3 regions of the Marinobacter sp. V032 genome follow, and region 3 is predicted to be linked to each of the others. Evidence: predicted binding sites of a transcription regulator. Region 3 holds the regulator's gene; each other region holds the start of a gene.
The links. Region 3 encodes FliA, which starts transcription of late flagellar genes. Its sites were predicted from a motif close to CTAAAGTTTNNNNNNNNNNNGCCGNTAA; they were not measured.

Region 1: ACUN9X_RS09845 (methyl-accepting chemotaxis protein) is a predicted target of FliA. The motif match lies at 1,087-1,114, and genes of this name have one in related genera.
Region 2: ACUN9X_RS04195 (methyl-accepting chemotaxis protein) is a predicted target of FliA. The motif match lies at 5,293-5,320, and genes of this name have one in related genera.

Annotation. Positions count from the first base shown of each region.
Region 1 covers NZ_JBQXYE010000001.1:2,151,559-2,158,133, forward strand. Annotated here, with positions in the region: gene ampD (1,6-anhydro-N-acetylmuramyl-L-alanine amidase AmpD) at 1-88, shown strand, start outside; gene ampE (regulatory signaling modulator protein AmpE) at 85-975, shown strand; gene ACUN9X_RS09845 (methyl-accepting chemotaxis protein) at 1,261-3,291, shown strand; gene ACUN9X_RS09850 (cob(I)yrinic acid a,c-diamide adenosyltransferase) at 3,359-3,913, opposite strand; gene ACUN9X_RS09855 (ketopantoate reductase family protein) at 3,952-4,863, opposite strand; gene ACUN9X_RS09860 (valine--tRNA ligase) at 4,895-6,575, opposite strand, start outside.
Region 2 covers NZ_JBQXYE010000001.1:910,860-917,434, forward strand. Annotated here, with positions in the region: gene ACUN9X_RS04175 (histone deacetylase family protein) at 1-240, opposite strand, end outside; gene ACUN9X_RS04180 (NAD-dependent succinate-semialdehyde dehydrogenase) at 463-1,917, shown strand; gene ACUN9X_RS04185 (phosphate ABC transporter substrate-binding protein) at 1,924-2,337, opposite strand; gene ACUN9X_RS04190 (hypothetical protein) at 2,347-3,498, opposite strand; gene ACUN9X_RS04195 (methyl-accepting chemotaxis protein) at 3,551-5,164, opposite strand; gene uvrD (DNA helicase II) at 5,504-6,575, shown strand, end outside.
Region 3 covers NZ_JBQXYE010000004.1:55,474-62,048, forward strand. Annotated here, with positions in the region: gene ACUN9X_RS16110 (chemotaxis protein CheW) at 1-1,308, opposite strand, end outside; gene ACUN9X_RS16115 (protein phosphatase CheZ) at 1,322-2,116, opposite strand; gene cheY (chemotaxis response regulator CheY) at 2,131-2,517, opposite strand; gene ACUN9X_RS16125 (RNA polymerase sigma factor FliA) at 2,657-3,403, opposite strand; gene ACUN9X_RS16130 (MinD/ParA family protein) at 3,472-4,284, opposite strand; gene flhF (flagellar biosynthesis protein FlhF) at 4,452-5,735, opposite strand; gene flhA (flagellar biosynthesis protein FlhA) at 5,791-6,575, opposite strand, start outside.

The DNA.
Region 1 (6,575 bases), on a different contig from region 3:
TCCGGGGCCGGCATTCGACTGGGCATTGTTTCTCCGGACACTCGATGATCATATCGACGCTTCCCAGCGCGGGGGGCTGACACCATGAACTTCATCATTCTGCTGTTGGCCTATTTCGTTCGTCGCCGGCTGGATGCGTCGGGTCGGCTGGACCTTGATGCTCTATTTCGCGCCCTTGTTTCCAGGGCGCCTGCTGCAAAGCCTGGCAAGGAGCACAGGGCCACGATCGGCTTTCTGATGCTGGTACTGGTTTTCGTTAGCGTGCTGGCGCTGGACTATTGGTTGAGGGGAGGCGATTGGTCGCCCATGACCTGGCCGCTGGATTTCGTGGTGCTGTTGTTGACCATGGGGCTTCCGGGCTGGCGTGATGCGCTCCAGGCCTATGGCGAAAGCTGGCGCCGGGGTGATATGCAGGCAGCGTGGCATCACGTCAGTCATCTGCTCACGTCCGATCAGCGTGCAGAAGGGCTCGAACCGGAAGGGTTGCATCGCGCCGTTACCTCACGTCTGCTGGCTCAGGTGTTTGAGCGTTATTTCCTGGTGGTGTTCTGGTTTGTATTGCTGGGTCCTGCCGGGGCCGTGGTGATTCGGCTCTGCCTGGCGCTTCGTGACCACTGGCCATCAGCTCCCGCACGCCCGGCTTTTGGCCGGTTGATTGCAGTCGTTGCCTGGGTTCCGGTGCGATTGCTGGCAATCAGTTTCGGGTTGGCTGGCGATCTCGGCGGCTGGCTGGCAACGGCGAAGCGTCGAACGTTTGTATTGCGGGGCAAAGCGCCCGCCTTGCTCTTTGATAGCGCGAATGGCGCGCTTTCGAGTTATGCGCTTGATCCGGTGAGATTTGAAGCTGCCCATCCTGATGACTGGCCTGATTTCGGAGCCCGCAGCCTCAGCGCGGTCCGCGATCTGCTCAATCGAAGCTTCCTGGTATGGATTTGTGTGCTGGCATTATTGGCAATTGCTGGTATTTTCAACTAATTATAAGAATAATTTAAAGTATGTTGGCGACTCGAGCGGGCGTACTATCCTGTCGCAGGCGCCTGTCACGCAGGTTCAGCACCAGAATTTACAAAATTTTATTAAATTAAACTCAAGATTCTGGCCACTAAGGCGACAATATAGATATGAACTTTTGAACGGCTATTCAGTTGATTGGCCGTTATGTGACCTTCTCAACTGCCGCTCGACAGGCAGATTGAGGAATACCAATAATAATACGAAGGCCGCGTCAGCTGCCGGGCACTGAATGCTTTGGGGGAACGAGTGAAGCAACTGTTATATCCAGCTGTTGCGTTGATGAACCGGCTGCCGATGTTCTACAAGTTCAGCCTTATCAGCGTGCTGTTTCTCTTGCCCATTATCGGATTGACCTACCTGTTGGTTAGCCAGCTCAATGAGTCCATTGACGCGGTTGCCCGTGAGGCCGATGGCCTTGTTCAGCTGAACGAAGCGGCGAGCATGCTGGAAGCCTCTTATGCCTATCGGGACTATCGCTCGGTCGGAAAAGTCAGTAGTGATCAGGAGCTTATTGCCAAAAGTGATGAAGCGGGCGAGCTGATCGATACATCGCTGGCAGCCATGATGGAAGCGGATGGTTCGTTTGATCCTTCCGGTGGCTGGAAAGATCAGGTCGCGATCCTGAATGACGAGTGGCAATCCCTGAAGTCGGAAGACATTCTGCAAAGCAACATCGATCCCCAGTACAAGTATTATCAGGAATTTGTCCAGAAAGTGCGCGCCTTGCTGGCCTCGACACTCAAAGTGTCCGGTCTGGCTCAGGATTCCTTGCCGGAAAACCAGTTGCTGCTTCAGATCAGCACGAATCTGTTGCTGGAGTCAGCCGGGGCTGAAGGTCAGGCCCGCTCTTATGCCATTTACGGTCTTTCGCAGGGGCAGCTGGATTCCGCAACCGCTGATGCAATGAATGAAATGTTTGACCGGCTCACCAATTTGAAAACCCGGATTGATTCGGAATTTCAGGTAGCCGTCAGTGCGTCATCCGGGCTTGAGGATCGTGCATCCAATCTTCTGAAGAAGGTGGCCGAGAGCCCGATCAAGGTACGCGACGCGCTGGATACCAACGTTATTACACCCTATCGCCTCGAAATGCCCTGGCAAGAGTTTGATGCACTCGCGACGGACGCCATCAGCAGCCACTTTGAGCTTCAGTCCACCATCCTCGATATCGTGGCCGATAATCTCGCGTATCGCCTGAATGCCGAAACCGATCAGCGGATGCTGTTGTTTATCGCGCTTGCCGTATTGCTCGTTATCATTGTGTTTTTGTATATGGGCTTTTTCCTGTCGGTCAAAACGGCGATTACCACCTTTGGTGAAGCGGCCAGGAAAGTGGCTGGCGGCGATATGACCGTGCGTATCGATCTGGATAACCGGGACGAGTTGGGTGCGTTAACCAGCGAGTTCAACAACATGACGACGAAAATTTCGGAGCTGGTTAAGTCTGTTTCCCGCACGACTGACGATGTGGCGCAACAGGCTGTTCGGGTCAACGATTCAGCATCGGCAAACAGCGAAGCGGTTGCCCGTCAGATGTCGGAAACCACCCAGATTGCAGACGCCATGCACCAGATGGTCGATACCGTGCAGGAAGTGGCGGAGAGTGCCCAGCGCGCGTCTGATTCGGCAGGTCACGCCGAGAAGGATGCGGAGCAGGGGCGTCTGGTAGTGGTCGAAACCGTGGATACCATTAACCGCCTGGCAACCGAAATTCGCAGCGCGGCGGATGTGATCAACCGCGTCAGCCAGGACAGTGACAGCATCAGTCAGGTGTTGGTGGAAATTAAAGCAATTGCCGAGCAAACCAACTTGCTGGCATTGAACGCTGCGATCGAGGCTGCCCGGGCGGGCGAGCAGGGTCGTGGGTTTGCGGTTGTGGCGGACGAGGTGCGCTCGCTGTCGCAACGCACACACAAATCCACTGAGGAAATCGAAGGTATGGTCGGCCGGCTTCAGGGCGGTGTGAAAGATGCCGTGAAGGCGATGAACAATAGTCACGAGGTGACGAACGCGACCGTTGAGAAGTCGTCCGAAGTGACCCGCGCGCTGGAGAAGATTCTGGCTGGCATATCAACCATCGTGGATATGAGTCATCAGATTGCTCAGGCATCTGAAGAGCAATCAGCCGTTGCCAAGAATATTAACGTCAACGTTGAGCAAATTACCGAGTTAGGCCATACAACGGCCGACAACGCGAGTGAAACACTTGAAGCTTCTCGCTCAATGTCGGGGCTGACGACCGAGCTCGGTCGTCTGGTCGAATCCTTCCGGGTCTGACAGGGCCCTTCCTTCAACCCCGGTTTGATGTTGGCCGGGGTTGATCTCTCATCGTTTTAGAATGTGCTTACTGGCTGTTGCCGGGCTGCCACAGAATTTCTTCACCGTCGTTGCGCCGGGCGAGCACTCGGGCAAAAACAAACAGCAGGTCCGACAGCCGGTTAAGGTACTGACGCCCGAACGGATTAATTGTTTCCTCGTGCCCCAATGCCACCACGACCCGTTCCGCCCGGCGGCAGATTGCTCTCGCCAGGTGGCTGTGGGCGGCGACTTTATTGCCTCCGGGCAGGATAAAGTTTTTCAGGGGTGGGAGGTCTTCGTTCCACTTGTCCAGGGTTTCCTCCAGCCAGTCAATCAGGCTGCTTTGGATCAACACACTGTCGGGAATGGCGAATTCACCGCCGAGATCGAAGAGATGATGCTGAATGCGCCGAAGCACCGATATCATCGCATCGTCTGTGCCCAGGTATTCGATCATCACGCCAATCTGGCAGTTGAGTTCATCGACGGTACCCAGGGCTTCGACACGCAGGGCATCTTTGTTGATGCGGCTGCCATCGGCGAGACCGGTTGAACCATCGTCGCCGGTTTTGGTGTAGATTTTTGAAAGCCGATACCCCATGTGTGGATCCTTTCTGATATCAGTAGAATGAATGTGCGTTACAGAGCCTTTACTTTATTGGCGAGAAAACGGTTCACCGGCGCGTCCAGTCCTTGACGTTCACTTTCACTGACAATAAAGCCATTCATCATCTCGATCTCGGTGCTTCGACCCGCCTTAACGTCCTGGCGCATGGATGAACTGTTTGCAGCGGTTCGCTGGGCCACGGTGCGGACTTCGTCCTCGAGCATTTCTGCGGTGCAGGGGTAGTTGTGCAGCGTCATCACGCGGCTGACTTCAGTGCACACATCACCAATACGCGTTTCAAAAAATGGCTGACCAATGATGCCACCGTTGGGGCAATCCAATATCGCTGTAAAAGGATTGATACCTGCGTTAATCGCCAGCTTCATCCAGAGCCTGCGTTCTATGTTCGCGTCGATCTGGATATCGAGACCGGAGTGCGTCAGCAGGTCAGCACCGAGAGCCGCTTTGCTCTGGCCCGAGGGTGTGAGCCCGCCTAGCCACGTCGATCCCTTGCCGGCGTGAATAACCTTGCCCTGGTCATCCAGATACGCACCTTCCGTGGTCGAGGCGGCAATCACCGGCATATGCGGCCAGGTCTCAGCGATTGCCTGCTGGCTTCCCATTCCGTTCTGGAACAGCAATATGGGCGTATTGTCACCGATACAGGATGAAAACCGCCGCAGCGCTTCAAGTGCATCGGGAGCTTTGGTGGTGACCAGCACCAGGTCAGGCTGAATTTCAGTGTTTTTTGCCACGGGGATGCGCACAGTGACGATCTGACGGGATGCCGGATTGAAGGGAGAAAACTGACAGGCGAGTTCAGCGGCGCCAGGTTGGCGCCTGCCAAACATCACGTGAAACGCGGGTGAAAGATACGCAGCCCATAGGCGGCCCATTGCGCCGGCGCCGATGATAAGGATGGTCTGACGGTTCTCCTGTGACATCAGCGGCGTCCGGCGTAAGGTGTGCTGAGGCTTACATCGCCTCTATCTGGGCTTTCTGGTCCTGGAGGCGGCTCAGGCTGCTCTGTGCATCAGCCAGCTTGCCTTGCTCCTTTTCAACAACTTCAGCAGGGGCTTTATCGGTAAAGCCGGCGTTGCCGAGTTTTCCTTCCAGGCGTTTGATTTCTTTATTAATGCGCTCCAGCTCTTTGTCGAGCCGTGCCAGCTCCGCATCCTTGTCGATCAGGCCTGCCATCGGAACCCGTACTTCCAGATCGCCTACAAGCTGGGTGGCTGACATGGGCGCTTCTTTGTCGCCGAGCCATTCCAGAGTTTCCAGCTTGGCCAGTGAAATCAGGAACTGACGGTTGGCTTCCATTCGCTCGCGATCGATTTCCGGGCCGCGCAGGAATACAGGGATTTTCTTGGCTGGGGAGATATTCATCTCGCCGCGAATATTTCGCACAGCGACGATCATACCTTTCAGCCATTCGATATCGGCTTCTGCCTGCAGATCGACTTTGGCGTCATCCGGCTCAGGATAGACCTGTAGCATGATGGTATCGCCTTGCTTGCCTGCCAGCGGCGCAATACGCTGCCAGATCTCTTCCGAAATAAACGGAATGATGGGGTGGGCCAGGCGAAGGACAGCTTCCAGTACCCGCACCAGCGTGCGACGCGTGCCACGCTTTGCATCTGCACTGGCATCGTCGTTGGTCAGCACTGGCTTGGATAGCTCGAGATACCAGTCGCAGTATTCGTTCCAGATAAACTCATACAGCGCATAGGCGGCCAGATCAAAGCGGTACTGGTCAAGATGGCGGGTGACATCGCGCTCGCAGTTCTGCAATGCGCTGATGATCCAGCGGTCAGCCAGTGAAAGCTCAATGTTGCCGCCGTTCAGTCCGCAATCTTCGCCTTCCGTATTCATGAGCACGTAGCGCGCGGCGTTCCAAAGCTTGTTGCAGAAGTTTCGGTAGCCTTCCAGTCGCTTCATGTCCCAGTTGATATCACGGCCGGTTGTAGCCAGTGAGGCGAGAGTGAAGCGTAGCGCATCGGTGCCGTGAGGAGCGATGCCTTCGGGGAACTCTTTCTGGGTGCGTTTGCCGATCTTCTGCGCCAGCTGGGGCTGCATCAGGTTGCCGGTGCGCTTGCCCATCAGATCATCAAGGCTGATGCCATCTATCATGTCGAGCGGGTCAAGGACGTTGCCCTTTGACTTCGACATCTTGTTGCCTTGCTCGTCACGGATCAGACCGGTGACATACACGGTTTTGAACGGTACCTGTGGCTTGCCTTTATCATCCTTGATCAGATGCATCGTCATCATGATCATGCGGGCGACCCAGAAGAAAATGATGTCGAAACCGGTGACCAGTACATCTGTCGGATGGAAGGTGGCGAGACGTGCGTTGTCTTCGGGCCAGCCCAGAGTGCCAAAGGTCCAGAGGGCAGAGCTGAACCAGGTATCGAGAACATCGTCATCCTGGCGGATATCCAGTTCGGCGCTCAGGTTGTACTTTTCACGCACTGAGGCTTCATCTTTGCCGACGTAGATGTTGCCTTCGGCATCGTACCAGGCGGGGATGCGGTGCCCCCACCAGAGCTGCCGGGAAATACACCAGTCCTGAATATCGCGCATCCACGAGAAGTACATGTTCTCGTATTGCTTGGGCACGAATTCAATACGCCCGTCTTCAACTGCTTCGATAGCC
Region 2 (6,575 bases), on a different contig from region 3:
GATCGCTTTCCAGCGCCGGTGAGCGGATTCCAGAAAACGGAGATAACCCAGGTCATGCACCGCCGAGATCGGACCTGCACCCTGATCGGCCGGCTCCAGTACCTGAATGTCCATGGATTTCAGGCCCTCAAGCATCAGGCCGGTACGATCCGGTATTTCCTGAGGCTGTCGCATCTGGCCGCGGGTAAAGTAAGTGCGCGGAATATGCAGATCCTGTGCGGGGTGGAAAAACGCTTTCATGGCCACGGCTCCCAACATGCGGGTAATGGATTTGGTTGATTGCTCTGGTTCAGGCCCTCGATCAGGGATGCTTTGAGCTGAGTATAGGCACCGAAATCCTCCGGACTCAACCCGTCAATAGGCTAATTTAACGCCGTCATGATGTGTCGAAAAGCACAAGACTTGTCCAACGCCATGTCATCAGCCACTATGAATCGATGTAAATCCATACAAGGAGCCGACATGATTCAGTCACCGTTATTGACGCAGTTGGATGGTTATATCGGGGGGCAGTGGGTTAAAACATCCACAGGTCAGACTTTCGATGTTTATAACCCGGCGACAGGCGAAGTGATCGCTGCGGTGGCGTCGATGTCCGAGGACGAAGTTAAGCGCTCGATCAGTGAAGCGAAGGCGGCCCTCAGGCTGACAGAGCCTTATGATCTGGAGACCCGGCGTCGCTGGCTTGGCGGGATTCGCGATGCGTTGCGAGAGAACAAGGACGAAGTCGGTCGAATCCTGTGCCTGGAGCATGGCAAACCCCTCAAGGAGGCGCAGGGCGAGGTCGAATATGCGGCCGGTTTCTTTGATTATTGTGCGAAGAACATTGAAGTACTGGACGCCCACGAAATTGACGAAAAGCCCAAGGATTGCACCTGGACGGTTCACTATCGTCCGATCGGTGTTGCGGCACTGATTACGCCCTGGAACTTCCCGATCGGGATGATCGCCAAGAAGCTGTCAGCGTCGCTGGCGGCAGGCTGTCCGTCCATTATCAAACCCGCCAGTGAAACGCCGCTGACCATGATTGCCCTGTTCCAGCTGATTCACGACAAAGTGGATATGCCGGCGGGCATGGTCAATCTGGTGATGGGTAAATCCAGCATGATTGGCAAGTTGTTCTGTGAATCACCGGACGTGCCGATGATCAGCTTTACCGGTTCAACGGAAGTAGGCCGCACGCTGATGGCCGACAGTACCGGTTGGGTGAAAAAGCTGGCGCTGGAGCTGGGCGGTAACGCACCGTTTATTGTCTTTGATGACGCCGATCTTGATGCCGCAGCGGATAATCTGATGGCCAACAAGTTCCGCGGTGGTGGCCAGACTTGTGTCTGCGCCAACCGGGTATTCGTCCATGAAAAAGTCGTCGATGCCTTCAGTGAAAAGGTGGCACAAAAGGTCAACGCTTTGAAGGTCGGTGATGGCATGAAAGACGGAGTGGATGTCGGGCCGCTGATCAACAAGGCCGGTTTCGATAAGGTCCGCCGACACGTGGAAGATGCAATTGCCAAGGGCGCAAAGCTGATCGCAGGCAAGGATCCCTCGTCGCTTAGCGGTAACGACCTGTTCTATCCGCCTTCGGTGGTTACCGGAACGACCCGCGATATGTGCTGTTCACAGGAAGAAACCTTTGGGCCACTGGTGCCGATGGCGACTTTCAGTAATGAAGATCAGGTGATCGAGGCGGGTAATGATACCGAATTCGGGTTGGCAGCCTATGTCTTCACTGCGGATGCGGCGCGTGCCAGCCGGGTGATTGGCGGTTTGCGGTTCGGTCATGTGGGCTGGAATACGGGTACCGGACCGACACCTGAAGCACCGTTCGGTGGGATGAAGGCATCCGGCGTAGGCCGTGAAGGGGGTGTTGAGGGCCTCTTCGAGTTCGTCGAGGCCCAAACCGTACCGAAAGGTTTCTGAAGCCGGTTACGGCTTCAGAATGACTTTCACGGAATCATCAACCTGGGTGGAGTCGATATAGCCGACGCTGCCCAGTGTTGATGATACAGACGCTTTCATCGCTGCCGCGTCGTTGACTTCCTGCGGTGGCTGACCTTTTCCGGTAAAGACCTGCTGTGACCAGAATGCCTTCAGCTGCGCATTGCTGCGGCTGGTGACGGCACTGTGGAATGCGTCGCGGGTTGCATTGCCTTCCGGCAGCTCAAACGGAGTAGCCCGCTGACCGTCCGGCATTTCCTTGCTGCGGTTCAGGTAGATGTTACGCACCTGATCCAGGGAAATCGCATCCGGTCCGCCGGTGTGGCCGATGATGACCACTTCGGCCTGAGCCACAGGGGCCAGTAGCAACAAAGCAACCAGTACTGAATAAATAGACTTCATGTTGGCTCCTTAGAATGCGGAATCAATTTTGACGGTGTAGACGTTGGTGCTGTCCAGATCATCGCCGATGATGCCTGCAGCGTTGAGGCCGCCGGGATCGTTTTCAAAGCCAGTGACGTAGGTCCAGTCGAACTTGACGGCAACACCGGACAACACATCCCAGCGCATACCCAGACTGTACTCATCGCGGTTAGTGTTCAGTGCAGTCCGAAGCCCAGAGCGCTCATCGTCGTCTTTGCTTTCGATCCAGCCAACGGAGACGTACGGCGTCAGCGAATTAATGCGCCGAGCAACGGTCAGGTAAGCTGAGTCGGTATCGGTGAATGCGCCGTCCACATCGATGCGTGTGATTTCCGAGATCACCTGCCACGTGCCGTCGTCGTAACCAAACCCAAGACCATAAAAGTTACCGCGGTCTCCGTCGGCCAACTGGCCTAGCCCCGGGGCGCTGATGTTGGTTTCGGCTGTCGCTACCACCGCACGGGCTTTCCAGACATAGTCTGTCCACTCGGCATTCAGGCCTACTGTATTTCGGAACTCTACGTCAGCACCGCTAGTGGTCTCAGGATCATCGGTAAACCCGCTGAAAAGCTGAGTTGTGATCGCGGAACCGCCTAGGCTGTAGGTATAGGTCGCGTCGGCACCTACATAATTGTTAACGGTTACAGGGCCATAGACGGCTTGAGGTGGGCGGGCCCAGGGTTGCGCATAACCGACTTCCAGCGAATCGGAATACATGAAGAACGGCAGGCGCATTTTACCGGCGCGAATTTGCAGATCGTTGGTCAGTTGGTGGCTCAGGTAGGCCCATTCCAGTTCGGTGTCCCAGTCCTGCACACCACGGGAAACCAGCTGCATCACGGCTTTGGTGTCGTCGTTGATCGAGAAGGTGCCTTGCAGTGCCATCAGGCTCAGATCGGCTACTTCCGACTCTTCGGTAATGTCTGCAAAACCGGCATCGTTGTCAGCACGGGCGTAACCGGTGCTGAAAAAACCGTTCAGGCGGACACGGTCAGCGGCTGATGATGTGGCCTGCTGCTGCAGCGAGTTGACGCGCTGCTCGAGCTTGTCGATGCGCTCGGCATCGGTTTCCTGGGCGGACACGCTGCTTGCAGCGATGCAAAGCGCCAGCGGGGCGACCTTGATGTAATGAGGTACCATAGTTTTTCTCCAGCTACAGGTATTTTCTGGCGCCCCTGGCGGAGCGCATTTATCAGACTTTGAATTGGCCGGCGACTTCGCTCAGTCCGTCGCTGATCTGGCGAATGTCATGGCTGACAGTGTCCAGTTCGCGCGTGCTGCTGCTGACCTGCTCGGCGTTGTTGTGAATATCGGCAATGTGTTGTGTCACCGAGTTGAAAGTCGCGCTCTGTTCGTAGGTTGCGGCGGCAATCTGCTCGTTGATACTGCTGATCGACTGCATGTTCTCGAGGATTTTGCTCAGCATCTCCCCGGATTCGGTGGTGGCATCGACGCCTTCACGGGCCTTGGTGACGCTCTGCTGCATGGATTTCACGGCAGAACCGGACACGTTGGTCAGCTCGCTGATGACACTGTGAATTTCTTCTGTAGCGCTGCGGGTGCGCACTGCCAGGCCCCGGACTTCATCGGCAACCACGGCGAATCCGCGGCCGTGCTCGCCGGCGCGCGCCGCTTCAATGGCGGCATTGAGCGCGAGCAGGTTGGTCTGATCGGCAACGGTCTGGATCGTGTTCAGCAGGCCGCCCACTTTCGCGGAGAATTCCTCAAACTGGTTGACCAGCCCGGCAGTTTGTTCCACGTCGCCGGCCAGGGCGCGAATCGTGTCAATGTTGGCGGTAACCGTGGTGTAGCCTTTCTGGGCGAAGCTGGCCGCGTCCTGGGTTTGATCGGATGCACTGCTGGCGAAGCCGGCGACTTCCTCAACGCTTTTAACCAGCTCTTCAACCGCATGGCGGGCAGCCGAAATTGCCTCTGACTGATCCTGGATGCGTTCCAGGTTCTGGCTGCTGGATGCGGCCAGTTTCAGGGAAACAGTATTGAGTCCGCTGACATCGGTGCTGATGGTGCCGAACGAAGCGTGCAGTTTTTCAACAAAGGCATTGAAGTGAGTCACGACTTCCCGCAGCTCATCTTTGCCGGTGTAGGTCAGGCGTGATGTCAGGTCGCCTTCGCCGGACGCCATAGCCTTCAGCGAGTCAATAATTTGTCCCAGGCTGCGGCTGATAGAGCGGCCAATGACCAGGCTGAGCACAACCAGCAGCAAGGTGGCACAAATCAGGATCACGATGCCGATAGTCGAAGCGCTTTGAGAGGCATCAACGGTCTGGCTGATCGATTGGGTAAATCTGGCCCGTGTTTCGGTGCGCATGGCGGTCATGTCTGCCCGCAGATCTTCCAGCCGCTTGGCATTGGTGGCCGCTTCAGCGCCAATGCGATTGAAGTCGGCATTGCCCGAAATAATGCTGCTGGCGATGCGCGTGGCAGTGGTGTAATAGGTTTTCATTGTGCTGGCCAGCGCATCGGTACGGTCGCTGCTTTGGGGGTTGAGGCGGCCGAGCTCTTCCAGGTTATCCTGAATGGTGTTGAAGTAGGGGCGAGTGGCTTCTATTTGGGTATCGTCGCCGGTGACCACTGCGCTGTTGATCTGCAGCTCAATCAGGGACAGTTGGCCCAGGTTTACGGTCGAGAGTTCCAGCGTCGGGTAAAGCTTCTGCTCCAGCTCGGCGAGCCGTGCCGAGTTCTGACGCTCAGTGATAATGGTGAAACCCTCGCTGATAATGAAAGCAAGGATCGCGACGGCAACCATCAAGGCCAGTTTCTGGGAAATTTTCAGGGCAGATAGCATAGGGCATCACTTCGTCAGTTGGACACTTGAACCGTCAGGAGGCACGATCCTACCGGTTGTATGAAAAGTTACTGAAAAGAAAGGTAACTGTTTTGTATTGTTTATTTATTCAGCAGCTCATAGCCTGTTTAACGGCTCATTGAGGCGCAACTTTAGCCGCGCAGCCGCTATCTGTGGAAAGTACGGACAGGGCGCCGGACGACTATGCCGGGTGCGTGGTCACAGGTTTCTCTCGAATGTAAAAAGGCGGGGGCGATGTTTACCTGATTGGCGGTCGTACCCATGGCTCAGGTTGGTATAATCCCGGTTCTTCATTCTTCTTCTGGCAAACGGTTCTCCATGGATGTCTCCCCGATCATTGATCCCCTGAACGACGCTCAGCGCGAGGCGGTCACCGCACAGAACAGTCACCTGCTGGTACTGGCCGGCGCCGGTAGCGGTAAAACCCGCGTACTGGTGCATCGTATGGCCTGGCTGATGCAAGTCGACAAGGTGCCGGCCACCGGTATTCTTGCGGTGACTTTCACCAACAAAGCCGCCAGGGAAATGCGTCACCGGATCAGCGAGATGATGGATCTGCAGGGACACGGCCTTTGGTTTGGCACCTTTCACGGAATCGCTCACCGGTTGCTGCGAGCGCACTGGCAGGATGCCGGCCTGCCAGAGAACTTTCAGGTGCTGGACAGTGACGACCAGATCCGCATGGTGAAGCGGGTGATGCGTGAACTGGGCATCGACGAGACCCGCTGGCCGCCGCGTCAGGCGCAGGGATTTATCAACAGCCAGAAAGACGAGGGGTTGAGGGCGGATCACATTCAGGATAATCCCGGTGACCACTACACCTCGACCATGCTGAAAATCTATCAGCGCTACGAGAAGCAGTGTCAGTTCAGCGGGCTGGTGGACTTTGGCGAGTTGTTGCTGCGCTCCCATGAGCTCTGGTTGCACAGGCCGGAACTGAGAGCGCACTACCAGCGCCGCTTCAAGCACATCCTGGTGGACGAGTTCCAGGATACCAATACGATCCAGTACGCCTGGCTGCAGGTGTTGGCCGGTGCCGCGGTGCCCCTGACCATTGTCGGTGATGATGATCAGTCCATCTACGGCTGGCGTGGCGCCAAGATCGAGAACATTCAGAAGTTCCAGCAGGATTTCCCTAATGCCCGTCTGGTGCGGCTGGAACAGAATTACCGCTCGACTCAAACCATTCTCAAAGCGGCGAATGCGGTGATTGCCAATAATCAGGGAAGGCTGGGCAAGCAGCTCTGGACCGATGGCAAAGAAGGTGAGCTGATCAGCCTGTACGCCGCGTTTAACGAACAGGACGAAGCCAACTATATTGCCGATACCATTGCAGCCTGGGTGAACGAAGGCAATCTGCGAGCCGAGTGCGCCATCCTGTACCGTTCCA
Region 3 (6,575 bases):
CATCACCAGATTGATTTCTTTTTTGAGGTTTCGCGCCAGGTCCCGGACAACACGGGGGAAACGGCCAAACACCTTTTTGATTGGCTGCATCCGGGTCTGCATTACCGCCGACTGGAGATCGGTTGTAACCACGTCCAGGTTGGAGACGGCTTTTTGCATGTGCTCGTCTTCACTTGCTCCCCCCAGACGCTGAAGACGATTACGCACCAACACCAGCTCGCCCACCATATTCATGATGTCATCGAGGCGTTTGGTATCAACCCGCACCGTCGTCTCGCCAGCCGCCGCAGGCGCAGTTTTGGCGTCGGGTTCATCGCCACGCGCAGCGGGCGCAGCCGGTTGTTTGGCAGGCTCAACTTTTTTCGCTGGCTCCGCTTTCTTCTCGGGAGCCGGCTTGGCCACTTTTGGCGCAGGTTTTGGCGCCTCAGGCTTTTTACCTTTTCCGTGCAGGTCGTCCAACAGTGACTCGAATTCGTCATCGCTGATCAGGTCGTCGTTGCCGCCTGCTGCACTGGCTTCAGGCTCGGCTGCCGCAGCCTTGAACTGGCCTTTGCCATGAAGCTCATCAAGCAGCGACTCAAACTCGTCATCGGAAATCTCGTCGCCGCCCGCCGCTGGCGCACTGGATTCAGTCGCAGGCTTTGATGCAGGCGCGCCGCCGGAGTGCTTCCCTTTACCATGCAGATCGTCAAGCAGGCTTTCGAACTCGTCATCGGAGATCTCGTCTGCGCCACCACCGGTTGCAGGTTCCGGCGTTGCTGCCGGCGCATCCTTACCCTGAAGCGCATCCAGCAGCTGTTCAAACTCGTCGTCGGTAATATCCCCGTTCTCGGCAGCCGGTTGCTCAGGCTCTGAGGCTTCTTCGGCCACAACAGATTCAGGCTCAGCCTCAACTTCAGCAGCCGACTCGCCCTCGACCTCAGGTTCGGCCAGCGCGTCAAGCGCTTGTATCAGTTCGGGAGCGGCGGGTGTAGGGTCTTCCTGGTTGCGGACCTGATCAAACATCAGGTTGACGTTGTCCAGTGCCTCAAGCACCACGTCCATTAATTCAGAGGTCACTCTGCGTTTACGATTACGCAGTGTGTCAAACACGTTCTCGGCGGAATGGCAGCAACCCACCAGCGCATCAAGCTGCAAAAAGCCGGCGCCGCCTTTTACCGTGTGGAAACCGCGGAAAATGGCATTCAGCAACTCACCGTCGTCCGGATTGCGTTCCAGATCGACCAGTTGTTCAGACAACTTCTCCAGTATCTCGCCAGCTTCTACCAGAAAGTCCTGAAGAATTTCTTCGTCAGCATCAAACGCCATGCGGAATCCTCACTCAAAATCCCAGACTGGACAGCAGGTCATCAACATCGTCTTGCCCGGATACGACGTCTTCGCGCACTTCGGCATTCATTTGCGGGCCTTCGCCCTTCTCGATACCCGATTTTTTGGATGCATCGGGGCCAAGTTCATGCACGGTGCCGGTGATCTTGTCGACATGGCTGGCCATCACCACCAGGCTCAACATCTGATCTTCCACTTCTTTCACCAGCGCGGTGACTTTCTGAATCACCTGACCTGTCAGGTCCTGAAAATCCTGAGCCAGCAGTATTTCGGAGAGGTGGCCATAGAGTACTTCTGCGTCAGTCGCCGTTTTCTCGAAATAAAGATCGAGGCGGTGGTAGAGTTCGCGAAACTCGTCTGCTTTCATTTCACGCCGGCGCAACTTTGCCCACTCTTCGCGAAAGGCTCGCGACTGCTCGATCATGGCCTGCGCCTTGGGCATCGCCTCTTCGACCAGATCCATCGTGCGGTTGGCCGCTTTGCCTGTCATCTGCACCACGTATGCAAGGCGATCGGACGCATCTGACATCTTCGACAGTGCTTCGTCCTGTTCGGCGTTCTGCGGATCAATCTGAAAATTGCGAATGGCTTCGTGCAGACTCCGGGTCAGTCGCCCCACTTCCTGATAAAGGCTCTGATCGCGCACATCATTCAATTCGTTGATCAGGCCCATCGCTGCAGCATAATTGCCGGCGTCAACCTGCTCTTTGAGCTGATCGGCCTGAAGGTGCAGCTTTGCAACAACGTCAGCATCAAGCGCGCCTTTATTGTTCGTTTTTTTGCTCATGATCGACGCTCAGCTTACGACTGGATTCGTTCGAAGATCTTCTCGATCTTTTCCTTCAGCACAGCGGCCGTAAATGGCTTGACCACATAACCGTTGACCCCCGCCTGCGCCGCCGCAACGATCTGATCGCGCTTGGCTTCTGCCGTTACCATCAGCACTGGCAAGCTTTTCAAAGCATCATCAGCCCTTACCGCTTCCAGCAACTCGAAGCCGGACATGCCGGGCATATTCCAGTCGGTCACCAGGAAATCATACTTGCCGCTTTTCAGCATCGGCAGCGCGGTGTTGCCATCATCGGCTTCATCGGTATTGGTAAAGCCAAGATCCCGCAGCAGGTTCTTGATGATCCGACGCATCGTGGAAAAGTCGTCCACGATGAGTATTTTCATGTTCTTGTCCAATGGGACCTCCACTGATTACAGTCCGCAATGCAAGGGGTTATGACCTTGCAACCAAGTCTAGCAGTCATATCCAAAAGCACAGTCTATTCGTTAAGAGCAGTGCAATCTGTATGAAATTAGTTACCAAACGCTAAAAATTTCAGGTACTTAATTCGTCTTGCCAATCCGCCAGCCTGGACTTGAGCCTCAAAGCCGCCTGGCTGTGTATCTGACTTACCCGACTCTCACTGACCCCGATAACAGCACCAATCTCTTTCAGGTTCAGTTCTTCCTGATAATAAAGATTGAGCACCAGCTTCTCCCGCTCGGGAAGCTCATCAATAGCCTCGGCCAGATTCTTGCGAAACGCACCTGAAGAAATGTTTTCGTAGGGCGCATCCGCAACGGCATCTACATCGTCTATCGGCAGCTCGCCCGATTCATTTAGCTCATCGAGACTAAATAATCGGCCGCCGCTGCTATCAGCGAGGCATGAGTAGTATTCGTCGAGGGACATTTCCAGCTCGTCCGCCACTTCAGCATCCTGGGCTTCACGCCCTTTGCGGTTTTCAACGGTGCGGATAGCCTGGGCGACACGACGGGCATTGCGATGGACGGAACGAGGCACCCAATCGCCTTTGCGGATTTCGTCAACAATGGAACCGCGAATGCGGATGCCGGCATAGGTTTCGAAAGAGGCGCCTTTGGTTGCCTCGTATTTCTGGGCGGCTTCAAGCAAGCCGATCATTCCGGCCTGCATGAGGTCTTCAAGCTGCACTGACGCCGGCAAACGGGCGAGCAGGTGAAGGGCGATTTTTTTGACGAGCGGCGCATGTTGCTCAACGAGCTGATGGGGACCGCGTTCGCCGGTACGATTATAGATTCCCAGGCTTTTTACCAACGTCATGAGTCCGGATTACCTGTTATTGTTCAGACGACCTTCATGCGGCTGTGCTCTTGGGATGGGGCACAGTCTCAGGCATCTACCAGACGTTCAATGAAGAACTCAAGATGCCCGCGCGGCGAGGATGGCAATGGCCATGCGTCCACCTTTTGGGCCAGCGCCTTGATAGCAAGTGAGGCTTTGGCGCGAGGATAGGCGTCAAGCACTGCGCGTTGACGTTGCACCGATTTTTTGACCGCCTCGTCATAAGGCACTATGCCTACATATTGTAGCCCAACATCAAGGAAACGTTCGGTTACCCGCGTGAGCTTTTCATAGAGGTGCTTTCCTTCCTGCTCATTGCGTACCTGATTGGCAAGAATACGAAAACGGTTGGTGCCGTAATCCCGATTCATCAGCTTTATCAAGGCGTAGGCATCAGTAATGGAAGTGGGTTCATCGCAGACGACCAGCAGAAGTTCCTGCGAGGCACGCAGAAAACTCACTACAGATTCGGAAATACCGGCAGCGGTGTCAACAATCAGAACATCGATCTGATCGCCCAATTCGCTAAAAGCATTAATCAGTCCGGCGTGCTCCATGGATGACAGCTGCGTCATGCGCTGAGTGCCTGACGAGGCCGGCACAATTTTTATACCGCCCGGGCCATCAACCAGGACATCCTTCAGGCTGCACTCCCCCGACAGGACGTCAGAGAGATTGTGCGTTGCGGTGACACCCAGCAGTACGTCGATATTTCCCAGGCCAAGATCAGCATCCAGTACGACAACCCTGCGCCCCATCTGGGCCAGTGCAATAGCCAGATTGACAGAGACATTGCTCTTGCCAACGCCTCCCTTGCCGCCTGATACGGCGATTACCTGAACCGGGTTTGCTCTACTCATACCGGATGCGGTCTCTCACGACGAATTGGATCCATATGGCCGGCGCTGTGCCAGCTACTTTTGTAGTCTCGCGCCTGTTTTACTCCAGACATCCGATATCTGTCAGCCGGCGTTATTCCTGTACTTTATCCCTGTACGTTCTGTTTCTGCGCCATCATTGTTTCCGGTCAGGCACCTTCGGCGGCAGGCGCAAGCTCCCGCGCTTCGCGCAACCTTTCGACACCCAACTTGACGAGCGATACGGCCTGCGCCGAATGGATATCCTCCGGAATCTTCTGGCCATCTGTAAAGTACGCCACCCGAAGCCCGGTTTCCATAGCAAATCCAAGTACTTCGCCAAGTGTCAGTGCTTCATCAAGTTTGGTCATGATGCAGCCCGCCGGATTCGCCATCTTATAGCAATGCCATGTGGATTTCATAATACGCGGCTGACTGGTCGCCGCCAGCACCAGGTATGGGCGCACCGGGTGGTAGCTGGAAGCAAGTTCATTCAGTTGCTCCTGGTGCCCCCGGTCTGATTGAGTCAGGCCTGCAGTGTCAATCAAGACCAGTCGTTTATCCGACAGGTCATCAAGAATCTGATCCAGCGAGTGGCTTTCGTCAACAACCCTTACCGGCACGTTCAGTATGCGGCCAAACACAAATAACTGCTCGTGGGCCGCGACCCGGTAGCGATCGGTAGTGACCAGTGCAATTGAGTCAGCACCGTGACGCAACACGTAACGTGCCGCCATCTTGCCGATAGTTGTCGTCTTGCCGGAACCGGTAGGGCCGACCAGTGCCACAATACCGCCCTCTTCAATGACTTCCTGCTGCTGGGTTTTAACCCCGGCGGCCAGTGTTCTCAGCGCTTTCTTCCAACCTTCGTCAAGACGACCGGAACCGTGATTGTGCGAGAGGGTCGCCGCCAGCTTGGACGAAAGACCGAACTCTTCCAGACGCTCACGCAATCGCTGCTGACTGGCATCAAGCGCCTTGGAGACGGATGCGGGTTGGGTGGCGGAAGAGTCGGGCGCACGACCGCTGACCATGTCCCGCAGATTGTGCAGCTCTGCCCGCATGGCCTCGAGTGCAACCTGGGTCGCATCCTGCTGGGGTTCAGGCGCAGCAGGCGCGTTATCCTCCGGCATTGAGAAGTCCGGCACGGGTTGCTTGATCTGACGACGCCCACGAATATCGCGAATGCGATCCCGCGAGCGCTCGAGCTCCTGCTCCAGCCGCAGGTGCTGGTCAGCCTGCATTTCCGCCAGTTGCGAGCCGTTGGTCGCTTCCATGGCGGCGCTGCCCAAACGCTGACGCGCCAGATTTTCGTCGTAGTTCAGTGCCGTCACAATTTCGACGCCACCGTCTACCCGACGGTTTGAAAGAATAACTGCGTCTTCGCCCATATCCAGACGCACCATCTTCAGGGCTTCTGTCATAGTTGATGCAAAGAACCGTTTTACTTTCATGGTGAGCTACCTCCGGTGGTGCCGGTTATCCGGCGCCGCTGTTCTTTACGACCTTTTACTGGCCGACCGATGCGACAATCGTAATCTGTTTGTTATCCGGCACTTCCTGATAAGACAGAACGTGCAGGCGTTCAATTCCGTAGCTGGCGAACCGCGCCATCGCATGCCTGAGCGGGGCCGAGACCAGCAGTATTGCTGGCTTGCCCATCATTTCCTGGCGCTGGGCGGCGTCCTGTAATGACCGCTGCAGCTTTTCAACCATATTGGGCTCAAGCACCAGGCCAATATCATCCTGGCCGCCAGATTGTTGACTCTGTTGCACTGACTTCAGCAACATCTGTTCCAACTCTGGATCTAGCGTGATCACAGGGATTTCAGAATCACTGCCGCTGATGCTCTGGACGATCATCCGCCGCAGTGCCTGGCGGGCGGCTGTAGTCAGTACACGTGCGTCCTGGGTTTTCGGCTGCACGTTAACGATGGCCTCGGCAATCGAGCGCATGTCGCGGATCGGCACTTCTTCTTTCAGCAGGCTTTGCAGTACTTTCAGCAGCAGACTGATGGTGAGCGTGGTTGGAACCAATTCCTCTGCAAGCTTTGGCGAGATTTTTTCAAGTTGTTCCAGCCACTTCTGGACCTCTTCATGTCCCAGCAGCTCATGGGCATGCTTCTGAAGGATCTGGTTGAGGTGCGTCGCCACCACGGTGCTGGCATCCACTACGGTATACCCCAGCGTTTGCGCCTGATCTTTTTTGTCCGGTTCAATCCACGAGGCATCCAGACCAAACGCCGGATCTTTGCCTTCGATGCCCTCAATTTTGCCGAACACCTGCCCCGGGT